Regions from separate parts of the Kitasatospora sp. NPDC033851 genome, predicted to be linked through region 1. Evidence: riboswitches for the same ligand, from Rfam matches in the RefSeq annotation. Region 1 holds a riboswitch; the other holds the start of a gene.
What was found. Region 1 has a riboswitch for glycine ahead of gcvP (aminomethyl-transferring glycine dehydrogenase). Riboswitches for the same ligand answer to the same signal wherever they lie in the genome.

Region 1 (6,209 bases):
AACCGGACCGGGACGGCGGTGCAGCCGAGCGGGACTGAGACACGAAAACGGCCCCACCCGGTGGGGGAGTACCGGGTGGGGCCGCATCACCGTGCCGGACCCCGTGCGTTCGTGATGCCCTCGCGACGTACGGAGACCGGGGCCCCGCGCCCTGTCCCTGAGCGCGGGGGCCGGACGCCTCGTCAGGCGTCGGTCTTCACCAGCTTGTCGCTGGAGTCCTGCTGGGCCGAGTCGCCGACGACGGTCAGCGGAGCGGCCGGCTTGACGGTGCGGATCAGGAACGGGACGACACCGGCGATGATGCAGACCACGGCCGCGGTCCAGAACGCGTGCTTGTACGCGTCCAGGGTGGGCAGCAGCAGCGGGATCTGCGGCGGCAGCTTCATGACGTCGCCGGTCAGGATGGCGGCCATGACGGCGGTGCCGATCGCGCCACCGACGGTGCGCAGCACCGAGTTCATGCCGTTGGCGATGCCGCTCTGCTCGGCCGGGACGGCGCCGTTGATGTAGGCCGGCATCGCGGCGAACGCGAGGCCGACGCCGAGGCCGAAGATCGCCGAGGCGGTGTAGATGTCGCCCTCGTGGCTGTGCCGCAGGGCCAGGTAGGCCATCGCGATGGCGCCGAGGACGCCACCGAGGACCAGCGGCATGCGCGGGCCGCGGCGGGCGATCAGCAGCGCGCCGAGCGGGGCGGCCACCATGGAGCCGATCGCGGACGGCAGCAGCATGACACCGGCGTGCAGGACGGTGGCGGTGAAGCCGTAGTGGGTCAGCTTCTCCGGGGTCTGGGCGAAGTTGCTGATGACCATGAAGGAGCCGTACATGCCGAAGCCGATGAGCAGGCCCGCCAGGTTGGTGAAGGCCACGGCCGGACGGGACATCATCTTCATGTCGACCAGCGGGTGCGCGACCTTGGTCTCGATGATGCCCCAGACCAGGGCGACGACGGCGGCGACGGCGAACAGGCCGAGGGTCTTGGTGGAGGTCCAACCCCAGTGGTTGCCCTGGCTGACCGCGACCAGCAGCGCGGAGAGCCAGCCCGCCAGGGTGATCGCGCCGAGCGGGTCGGCGCCGCCCTCCTTGTCGGTGACCGGGTCGGACGGGACCCGGAAGGCGACCAGGGCGACCGCGATCAGGCCGAAGACCAGGCCCATCCAGAAGATCGACTTGTAGCTCCAGTGCTCCAGCAGGAGACCGGTGGCGACCAGGCCGAGGCCGGAGCCGACGCCCATCGAGGCGCTGATGGCGGCGACGCCGCCGGTCACCTTCTGCTTGGGCAGCTCGTCGCGGACGATGCTGATCGCCAGCGGCATGACGCCACCGCCGGCGCCCTGCAGGACGCGGGCGACGACCAGCCAGGTGAAGGAGTGGGTGCTGACTGCCAGTGCCGAACCGGCGACCAGGCCCGCCAGCGAGATCAGCAGCATCGGCTTACGGCCCCGGAGGTCGCCGAAGCGGCCCAGGAGGGGAGTCAGCACGGCGGCGGAGAGCAGGTTGGCGGTCATCAGCCAGGTGACGCTGGAGGCCGAGACGCTCAGTTCCTTGGCCAGCGAGGGCAGGATCGGGACGACCGCGGTCTGCACCACACTGAACGACAGCATCGCCAGGATGAGGGCCGGCAGGACCCGGGCGCTGCTCTGCTTCTCGGCCGCGATGGTGGGCTGGGGTGCCTCACTCACGGTTGCTTCCTCCCGTACATAGTGAATGAACTGAAGTAACCATGCAGGGAGATACTTCAGAGTGTCAAATATCGAGCGGTTAAGCTTTGGCAAAGGGGAAGGCCCCGACCTCGGATGGTCGGGGCCCTGCTGGGGATCGCGGGTCAGACGAGCGGGCGCATCCCGGTGGCGCGGGAGGCGTCGGGGGTCGGGGTGACGGCGTCCTGGGGCGTGGTGGGGTCGTGGACCTCGACGTGTTCGCGGCGGAGTTCTTCCCGGATCACTTCCTCGTCGGTGTAGCGCTCGACGACCAGGCGGACGCGCTCGATGGGGGCGAGGTACTTGCGGACCGCCGGGCGCTCCTCACGGAGAGTGACTTCCTCGATGGCTTCGGCGATCTCCTTCTCGGTGAGGACGGCGCGCTCGGCCTCACCGACCGGGATCCGCTCGACCCGGATGCGCTCGCGGACCACCGGGACGCGGCGCTCGACCTGCTCGGTCGTCACGTACTTGCGCAGCTTCGCGGTGCCCACGTTGTGCCACTCGGTGGTGACCTCCAGACGCTCCTCGCGGCAGGTGATCTCGATCGGGTTGCCGGGAGCGGAGGAGTCGGCCCCCGAGCCGCGTGCGTGGGTGGTCGCCGCCGGCATCGGGTGCAGCTTGGGTTCCGTGATGGGCGCCGGGGAAGCCGTGGCGGGAGCAGGGGTGCTGAGGGTCCGCATGTTGCTCTCCATGGCGGTTACGGCGGTGGTCGCGCTGGTGCTCTCGGGCTCGGGGGAGTGGAAGGCGTGCGGCTTGGCGGCGACCGCGGCGGCGGCGGGGGTGGCGCCGAAGTCGAGGTCGGACTGCGCGGCGTGGCCGCCGTCCTCGCCGCCCGGGTGGTCCTCCGCTCGGGTGTCGAGGCCGTAGTAGCGGTAGAGCTGGAGCTCCTGGGAGGGGGACAGGTGCTGGCCCACGCCGAAGTCGGGGGACTCCTTGACCAGCGACTTGTCGTACGGCACCCGGAGCTCGTCGCCGGAGAACTCGCTCGTGGTGAGCGGGACGAAGGCGTCCCGGCCGAAGATGCCGGTCCGGACGGCGGCCCACTCGGGCTGGCCGGTGGCGTCGTCCAGGTACACCTCGTCGACCGTGCCGATCTTGTCTCCGTTGCGGTCGACCGCCTTGTGGCCGATGAGGTCCCGGGGGTCGATGTCGGTCTGCACTCTTTCCTCCAGTGCGCTGAGCCTGCGGAACTCCCACAGGAAGTCGGCCGGAGTACCCGTGCCGTCCGCCACTTCACACCAAATGCCATGAATCGGACGGGCGCGACCGGGGTGCGCCGGACGGGCTGCGGGCTGAGCCGTCCGGGGGACGCGCGTAGACCCGGGGTGACCCGAAGCACCCGTGATCCGACGGCCTCCCGCTGGTACCCTGGGCGGCGACCGCAGAGCCCGCTCGGGAGAGTCTCCGACCGCGAAAAGCGCTGGTCGGGGCGCCGAAGGAGCAACTCCTCCCCGGAATCTCTCAGGCATCCGTACCGTGTGGGGTAGGTCACTCTGGAAAGCAGGGCAGGAGTCTCGGCACAGAAGCCGGCGACCACCACCCTCACCGACGGTGCAAGCCGACGGAGCGCCCACAGCGCACCGTGCGGGCGAAGCTCTCAGGTCCCGATGACAGAGGGGGAGGCCTGTCGGGTCCGCCCGCCATGGCTCATTCGCTGTCCGCAGCGGGGAAGGCCGGTCGGCGCGCGTACCCCCGCCGGTCCGTGACCAGGAGGCCTCGACCACCATGAACGCCCAGCCGAACGCGGGACGCCCCACCAGCGCCTCGACCCTCACCGAGCTTGAGCTGGCCAGCCCCTTCGAGAACCGCCACATCGGCCCCGACGCCGCCGCGCAGGAGAAGATGCTGGCGTCCGTCGGCTACGGCTCGCTGGACGAGCTCGCCGCCACCGCCGTGCCCGAGGCGATCCGCTCCATCACCGCCCTGGACCTGCCCGCCGGCCGGACCGAGGCCCAGGTCCTCGCCGAGCTGCGCGAGCTGGCCGGCCACAACCGGGTGCTCCAGCCGATGATCGGCCTGGGCTACTACGGCACCTTCACCCCGCCGGTGATCCTGCGCAACGTCATGGAGAACCCGGCCTGGTACACCGCCTACACCCCGTACCAGCCGGAGATCTCGCAGGGCCGCCTGGAGGCGCTGCTCAACTTCCAGACCGTGGTCTCCGACCTGACCGGCCTGCCGACCTCCGGCTCCTCGCTGCTGGACGAGGGCACCGCGGCCGCCGAGGCGATGGCACTGGCCCGCCGCGTCACCAAGGTCAAGGGTGGCGTGTTCCTGGTCGACGCCGAGACCCTGCCGCAGACCATCGCGGTGATCGAGACCCGCGCGGTGCCGACCGGTGTCGAGGTCGTCGTCGCCGACCTGTCCGAGGGCATCCCGGCCGAGATCGCCGAGCGCGGTGTCTTCGGCGTGCTGCTGCAGTACCCGGGCGCCACCGGTGTGGTCCGCGACCTCGCCCCGGTGATCGAGCAGGCGCACGGCCTGGGCGCGATCGTCGCCGTCGCCGCCGACCTGCTGGCGCTGACCCTGCTCAAGTCCCCCGGCTCGCTGGGCGCCGACATCGCCTGCGGCACCTCGCAGCGCTTCGGCGTGCCGATGGGCTTCGGCGGCCCGCACGCCGGCTACCTCTCGGTGCGCGCCGAGTACGCCCGCTCGCTGCCCGGCCGCCTGGTCGGCGTGTCCGTCGACTCCGACGGCAACCGCGCCTACCGCCTCGCGCTGCAGACCCGCGAGCAGCACATCCGCCGCGAGAAGGCCACCAGCAACATCTGCACCGCCCAGGTGCTGCTCGCCGTGATGGCCTCCATGTACGCCGTCTACCACGGCCCGGACGGCCTGGCCGACATCGCCCGCCGCACCCACCGCTACGCCGCCGCCCTCGCCGAGGGCCTGCGGGCCGGCGGCGTCGAGCTGCTGCACGGCGAGTTCTTCGACACCGTCACCGCCGTCGTCCCGGGCCGCGCCGCCGAGATCGCCGCCGCCGCCCGCGCCAACGGCATCAACGTCCACCAGGACGGCGCGGACCGGATCTCCGTCTCCGCCGACGAGACCACCACCCGCGAGCACCTGGCCGGCGTCTGGGCCGCGTTCGGCGTCGAGGCGGTCGAGGTGGCCGAGGGCGCCGAGGCGCTGCCGGCCGCGCTCCTGCGCGACGACGAGTACCTGACCCACCCGGTCTTCCACAGCCACCGCTCGGAGACCGCCATGCTGCGCTACCTGCGCCGCCTGTCGGACCGGGACTACGCGCTGGACCGGGGCATGATCCCGCTGGGCTCCTGCACCATGAAGCTCAACGCGACCACCGAGATGGAGGCCGTGACCTGGCCGGAGTTCGGCCAGCTCCACCCCTTCGCGCCGATCGACCAGGCCCAGGGCTACCTGACCCTGATCCGCCAGCTGGAGCAGCAACTGGTCGAGGTGACCGGCTACGACGCCGTGTCGATCCAGCCGAACGCGGGCTCGCAGGGCGAGCTGGCCGGCCTGCTGGCCGTCCGCGCCTACCACCACGGCAACGGCGACACCCAGCGCGACGTCTGCCTGATCCCGTCCTCCGCGCACGGCACCAACGCGGCCTCCGCGGTGATGGCCGGCATGCGCGTGGTCGTGGTGAAGACCCTGGTCGACGGCGACGTGGACGTCGAGGACCTGAAGGCCAAGATCGAGCAGCACCGCGACAACCTGTCGGTGCTGATGGTCACCTACCCGTCGACCCACGGCGTGTACGAGACCCAGATCACCGAGATCTGCGCGATGGTGCACGAGGCCGGCGGCCAGGTGTACGTGGACGGCGCCAACCTGAACGCCCTGGTCGGCCTCGCCAAGCCGGGCAAGTTCGGCGCGGACGTCTCGCACCTGAACCTGCACAAGACCTTCTGCATCCCGCACGGCGGTGGCGGCCCGGGCGTCGGCCCGGTCGCGGTGCGCGCCCACCTGGCGCCGTACCTGCCGAACCACCCGCTGCAGTCGGAGGCCGGCCCGGCCACCGGTGTCGGCCCGATCTCGGCCGCGCCGTGGGGCTCGGCGGCGATCCTGCCGATCTCCTGGGCGTACGTCCGGCTGATGGGCGGCGAGGGCCTCAAGCGCGCGACGCAGGTCGCGGTGCTGAACGCCAACTACATCGCCAAGCGCCTCGCGCCGCACTTCCCGGTGCTCTACACCGGCCCGGGCGGGCTGGTCGCGCACGAGTGCATCATCGACCTGCGCCCGCTGACCAAGGAGACGGGCGTGACGGTGGACGACATCGCCAAGCGCCTGATCGACTACGGCTTCCACGCGCCGACGATGTCCTTCCCGGTGGCCGGCACGCTGATGATCGAGCCGACCGAGTCCGAGGACCTGCACGAGATCGACCGGTTCTGCGACGCGATGATCGAGATCCGGGCCGAGATCGACAAGGTCGGCTCGGGCGAGTGGGCCGCCGACGACAACCCGCTGCGCAACGCCCCGCACACCGCCGCCGAGCTGGCCGGCGACTGGGCGCACGGCTACTCGCGGCAGGACGCGGTCTTC
Region 2 (6,209 bases), on a different contig from region 1:
GCGATCTCCCGGCCGGAGACGACCTCGTGGGCCCGCCCCCAGCCGGAGGCGGCCAGCTGCTCGGGCGAGGTGACGGCCGGCGCGTAGCCGTGGCCGCTGATCTCCATGTTCCCGTACTGCGCGTCAGGACTGCCCGGCGTGCCGTGCCAGAGCAGCATCCAGACCCGGCCGTCCGCCAGCGCGTGCAGCAGGCGCTCGTACGCGTCGTAGCGCTCCGGCGCGACCTCGCGCAGGGCGTGCTCCAACACGCCGGGATCCGCTCCCGGGCGCCCGGCCGGTGCCTGGCCCCAGGGCCCCGGCACCCCGCCCGCTCCCGTTCCCGCACTCATGCGCCCACCTCGCCGCGCCTCTTTCCTCGAACCACCGGCCGTCGGCCGTCTGCACGCACCCTATGGCGCGGCACCGGCCACCGCCACGGCGACGTGCCTTGGATACGAACCCCGCTCACACCCGCGTGTAGAAAGGCATGACCCGGGTGAGCAGCCACTCGACCACCGGGTCGTCGGCGAGGTCGAGCAGTACGAGGTGGACGCCGCCCGGCAGCGGCGCGGTTCCCAGCGCTCGGCCGAGCGCGTCGTTCACCGCGGCCGGGTCGGCCGGGGCCGCCGGATCCAACTGGACGCCCACGAACATCACGGTCGGCTCGCCCTCGATGCTGGCCAGCGCCCGGCGGGCGGTCAACACCCCGGGAAGGGCCGACAGTTCGGCCCGGCAGGCGGCCAGGAAGTGCTCCGGGTCCTCGCCCGGCACCGGCTCGCGCAGCGCCACCCGGCCGCCGGTAGGCGCCGCCGGGTCCTCGGCGGCCTCCCACCGGTCCTGGCGCGGACCGCGGCGCAGCTCGGCCACGCCCTGCGGCGGCACCGGGATGCCCACCGCCGCGTCCGGGTTCACCGCGATGCCCACGCCCAGCGGCAGCCCGCGGGCGAACTCCCAGACCGGCGCGATCGCGAAGGCCATCCCCGGCGCCTGCTGCAGGAACACCTCCTGCGAGGAGAACACCGGTACGTACGGGTCGCCGCCCAGTTCGATGGTCGGCAGGTCCAGCGACTGCCCCTGCGGGTCGGCCCCGCCGGGCAGCGGCACCCACACCTGGCTGCGGGCCAGCACCTCGATCACCCGCGGCGTCGCGCCCGGGTCGCCCAGGGCCGCGGTCAGCACCTGCTCCAGCTCGTTGGCCGGCCACGTGCCGCCCGCCGGCGCCCCCTCCGGGCCGCCCCACCCCTGCTGCTGCTCCACCGGGTACCCCATGCGCCGCCGATTCCGCCCTCTGCCGGTCGGCCGCCCTCTGCTGCGCCGACGCGGAGCAGTCTAGGGCTCGTGTTCGCCTCTGTGTCGTGTGACCGGCTCCCCCCTAGTCGTGTGACCGGCTCCCCTCTCACCGTGTGACCGGGTCCCCTCTCCCTTCCTCGTCCGGGACGTGCCATGATGTGCGCGTCCGACGGCATGCGCCGCGGGCCCCACAACTCCATACCGGCCGCTCGAACCCGCGCGGGAGAGCCCGGAGTGCCGCACCAGTGAGTGAGTGGCACAGCCGGCGCCGAAGGAGCAAGTCCTCCCCGGAATCTCTCAGGCCCCCCTACCGCACGGGTTAGGCACATCTGGAAAGCGGCGCGCGGCCCTGTCGCGCGCCCACCCACGGTGCAAGCCGCCATGCTGTCCTGGATGCTGGAAACAGCTGCGGGCCGGCGGGCGGTGAAGCTCTCAGGTTCGACGACAGATGGGGAGACCCACGCCGCCGCATGCCCGCGCGCAGGGTCGGCCCCCGAGAGGGTCCGGTCCGGCGCGTGCACCCATGAGTGCCCCGACCGAGGAGTTCCTGGCCATGTCGTCCCTCCGCCTGACCGCGCTCGACGCGCTGCACCGCGCCCTCGGCGCGACCATGACCGACTTCGCCGGCTGGGACATGCCGCTGCGCTACGGCAGCGAGCGCGAGGAGCACCTCGCCGTCCGCACCAAGGCCGGCCTGTTCGACCTCTCCCACATGGGCGAGATCACCGTCACCGGTCCGCAGGCCGGCGAGATGCTGGACCACGCGCTGGTCGGCTTCGTCTCCGCGCTGGGTGAGCTGCGCGCCCGCTACACCATGATCTGCGCCGAGGACGGCGGCATCCTGGACGACCTGATCGTCTACCGCCTGCGCGAGGACGCCTTCCTGGTCGTCGCCAACGCCTCGAACGCCCAGCTGGTCCTCGACGAGCTGATCGCCCGCGCCAAGGGCTTCGACGCCGTCGTCACCGACGACCGCGACACCTACGCGCTGATCGCCGTCCAGGGCCCGGAGTCCACCGCGATCCTGGCCGAGACCACCGACGCCGACCTGCCCGGCCTCAAGTACTACGCGATCCTCCCGGCCCACGTGGCCGGCCGCGAGGTGCTGCTGGCCCGCACCGGCTACACCGGCGAGGACGGCTTCGAGATCTTCTGCCACCCGGTCGACGCCGAGGAGATCTGGCAGGCGCTGACCGCCGCCGGCGAGGGCCGCGGCCTGGTCGCGTGCGGCCTTTCCTGCCGCGACACGCTGCGCCTGGAGGCGGGCATGCCGCTGTACGGGCACGAGCTGTCCACCGACCTCACCCCGTTCGACGCCGGCCTGGGCCGCGTCGTCCGCTTCGACAAGACCACCAACGAGGGCGCCTTCGTCGGCCGCAAGGCGCTGGAGCAGGCCGCCGCCGCGGCCGAGGCCAACCCGCCTCGGGTGCTGGTCGGCCTGCTCTCCGAGGGCAAGCGCGTCCCGCGCGCCGAGTACACCGTGGTCTCCGCCGACGGCGCCCCGATCGGCCGGATCACCTCCGGCGCGCCGTCCCCGACGCTGGGACAGCCGATCGCGATGGCCTACGTCGACGCGGCCCACGCCGCCCCCGGCACCACCGTCGCGGTGGACGTGCGCGGCAAGCACGAGCCGGTCCGGGTCGTGGCGCTGCCGTTCTACAAGCGCGCCCGCTGAGCGCCCGCCGAGCGCCCCGCCGACACCCGCCTTTCCCCATACCCGCACGTCGAAGCCGTCCACGCGGCGGCCCGCTTCGCCGTACCCGCTTCCCATCCTGGAGAATGACGCCATGAGCAACCCCCAGCACCTGCAGTACACCAAGGAGCACGAGTGGCTCACCGCCGCTGAGGACGGTGTCTCCACCATCGGCATCACCAAGCACGCCGCCGACGCGCTCGGTGACATCGTCTACGTGCAGCTGCCGGCCGTCGGCGACGCCGTGACCGCCGGCGAGACCTGTGGCGAGCTGGAGTCCACCAAGTCGGTCAGCGACCTGTACTCCCCGGTGACCGGCGAGGTCGTCGAGGTCAACCAGGACGTCCTGGACGACAACGGCCTGGTCAACAGCGCCCCCTTCGAGGGTGGCTGGCTGTTCAAGGTGCGCGTGGAGTCCACCGACGAGCTGCTCAGCGCGGACGAGTACGACGCGCTCACCCACAGCAGCTGACCCGCTCGTGATCGGGCGGGCCGCAGCACGGCGGCCCGCCCTCCCCCGCCGTCCCTCCGCTCTCCTCCCCGGGAAGACCACACCATGACGGTTCTCAACCAGTCCCTGCACGCCCTCGACCCGGAGATCGCCGCCGCGGTCGACGCCGAGCTGCACCGCCAGCAGACCACCCTGGAGATGATCGCCTCCGAGAACTTCGCCCCGGTGGCGGTCATGGAGGCCCAGGGCTCGGTGCTCACCAACAAGTACGCCGAGGGCTACCCCGGCCGTCGCTACTACGGCGGCTGCGAGCACGTCGACGTGGTCGAGCAGATCGCGATCGACCGCATCAAGGCCCTGTTCGGCGCCGAGCACGCCAACGTGCAGCCGCACTCGGGCGCGCAGGCCAACGCCGCCGCGATGTTCGCGCTGATCCAGCCGGGCGACACCATCCTGGGCCTGGACCTGGCCCACGGCGGTCACCTGACCCACGGCATGAAGATCAACTTCTCCGGCAAGCTCTACAACGTGGTCGCGTACCACGTCGACGAGAAGACCGGCCAGGTCGACATGGCCGAGGTCGAGCGCCTCGCCAAGGAGCACCAGCCGAAGCTGATCATCGCCGGCTGGTCCGCCTACCCGCGCCAGCTGGACTTCGCCGAGTTCCGCCGGGTCGCCGACGAGGTCGGCGCGCTGCTCATGGTGGACATGGCGCACTTCGCCGGCCTGGTGGCCGCCGGGCTGCACCCGAACCCGGTGCCCTACGCGGACGTGGTCACCACCACCACCCACAAGACCCTGGGCGGCCCGCGCGGCGGCGTCATCCTGTCCAAGGCCGAGTACGCGAAGAAGATCAACTCCGCGGTCTTCCCCGGCCAGCAGGGCGGCCCGCTCGAGCACGTGATCGCCGGCAAGGCGGTCGCCTTCAAGGTCGCGGCCTCGGAGGAGTTCAAGGAGCGCCAGCAGCGCACCCTGGACGGTGCCCGGATCCTGGCCGAGCGCCTGCTGCAGGCCGACGTCGCCGAGGCCGGCGCGTCCGTCCTGTCCGGCGGCACCGACGTGCACCTGGTCCTGGTCGACCTGCGCAACAGCGAGCTCGACGGCCAGCAGGCCGAGGACCGCCTGCACGAGGTCGGCATCACCGTCAACCGCAACGCCATCCCGAACGACCCGCGCCCGCCGATGGTCACCTCGGGCCTGCGTATCGGCACCCCGGCCCTGGCCACCCGCGGCTTCCAGGCCGAGGACTTCCGCGAGGTCGCCGACATCATCGCCGAGGCGCTCAAGCCCGCCTTCGACGAGACCGTCGCCGACGCCCTGAAGGCCCGCGTCACCGCGCTGGCCGAGAAGTACCCGCTGTACCCGAACCTCTGATCACTTCGGTGATCGTCCGGGCCGGGTGACCGGCCTCACCCCGCCGCGACACCTGGGGCTCCGGGGCACCGCGCACACTGGTAAGTGCGCGCGGTGCCCCGAGCCGTGTCGGCCCCCCGCCCGCAAGTACTTCCACGAGACCAGACAAGGACGTCCCCCGTGGCCATCAGCGTCTTCGACCTCTTCTCCATCGGCATCGGCCCCTCGAGCTCCCACACCGTGGGCCCGATGCGCGCCGCCCGGATGTTCGCCCGCCGACTGCGGTCCGAAGACCTGCTGACCCAGGTGACGGGCGTGCGTGCCGAGCTGTACGGCTCGCTGGGTGCCACCGGCCACGGCCACGGCACCCCGAAGGCCGTCCTGCTGGGCCTGGAGGACAACTCGCCCCGCACCGTCGACGTCGACCAGGCCGACAAGGACGTCGAGCGGATCACCGCCGAGAAGAAGCTCCACCTGCTCGGCGAGCACTCCATCGACTTCGACCCCGACAGCCAGCTCGTGCTGCACCGCCGCCGGTCGCTGCCCTACCACGCCAACGGCATGACCCTCTGGGCGTACGCGGCCGACGGCTCCACCCTGCTGGAGAAGACCTACTACTCGGTCGGCGGCGGCTTCGTCGTCGACGAGGACGCGATCGGCGCCGACCGGGTCAAGCCGGACGACACCGTGCTGAAGTACCCCTTCCGCACCGGTGACGAGCTGCTGCGGCTCAGCCGGGAGACGGGGCTCTCCATCTCCGGCCTGATGCTGGAGAACGAGAAGGCCTGGCGCAGCGAGGAGGAGATCCGCACCGGGCTGCTGGAGATCTGGTCCGTGATGCAGGACTGCGTGCGGGCCGGCATGACCCGCGAGGGCATCCTGCCGGGCGGCCTCAAGGTCCGCCGCCGGGCCGCCGCTGCCGCGCGCACGCTCCGCGCCGAGGGCATCGGGCCGGCCAACGCGATGGAGTGGGTGACCCTCTACGCGATGGCGGTCAACGAGGAGAACGCCTCCGGCCGCCGGGTGGTCACCGCGCCGACCAACGGCGCGGCGGGGATCATCCCGGCCGTCCTGCACTACTTCCTGAACTTCATCCCGGGCGCCGACGACGACGGCATCGTCCGCTTCCTCCTCGCGGCCGGCGCCATCGGCATGCTGTTCAAGGAGAACGCCTCCATCTCCGGCGCCGAGGTCGGCTGCCAGGGCGAGGTCGGCTCCGCCTGCTCGATGGCCGCGGGCGGCCTCGCCGAGGTCCTCGGCGGCACCCCCGAGCAGGTCGAGAACGCCGCCGAGATCGGCATCGAGCACAACCTCGGCCTCACCTGCGACCCGGTCGGCGGCCTGGTCCAGATCCCCTGCATCGAGCGCAACGGCATGGCGTCGGTCAAGGCCATCACCGCGGCCCGGATGGCGCTGCGCGGCGACGGCCGGCACCACGTCTCG

Region 2: it holds a riboswitch for glycine, as region 1 does, so the genes downstream of both, gcvT (glycine cleavage system aminomethyltransferase GcvT) here and gcvP (aminomethyl-transferring glycine dehydrogenase) in region 1, are expected to answer to the same signal.

Annotation. Positions count from the first base shown of each region.
Region 1 is NZ_JBVIRL010000021.1:127,930-134,138, reverse strand. It holds gene ACZ51D_RS32455 (DNA polymerase IV) at 1-38, shown strand, start outside; gene ACZ51D_RS32450 (MFS transporter) at 183-1,679, opposite strand; gene ACZ51D_RS32445 (PRC and DUF2382 domain-containing protein) at 1,823-2,932, opposite strand; glycine riboswitch at 3,084-3,187, shown strand; glycine riboswitch at 3,189-3,321, shown strand; gene gcvP (aminomethyl-transferring glycine dehydrogenase) at 3,426-6,209, shown strand, end outside.
Region 2 is NZ_JBVIRL010000002.1:150,620-156,828, forward strand. It holds gene ACZ51D_RS03880 (enhanced serine sensitivity protein SseB C-terminal domain-containing protein) at 1-329, opposite strand, end outside; gene ACZ51D_RS03885 (enhanced serine sensitivity protein SseB C-terminal domain-containing protein) at 445-1,248, opposite strand; glycine riboswitch at 1,480-1,592, shown strand; gene gcvT (glycine cleavage system aminomethyltransferase GcvT) at 1,823-2,944, shown strand; gene gcvH (glycine cleavage system protein GcvH) at 3,057-3,434, shown strand; gene glyA (serine hydroxymethyltransferase) at 3,519-4,787, shown strand; gene ACZ51D_RS03905 (L-serine ammonia-lyase) at 4,947-6,209, shown strand, end outside.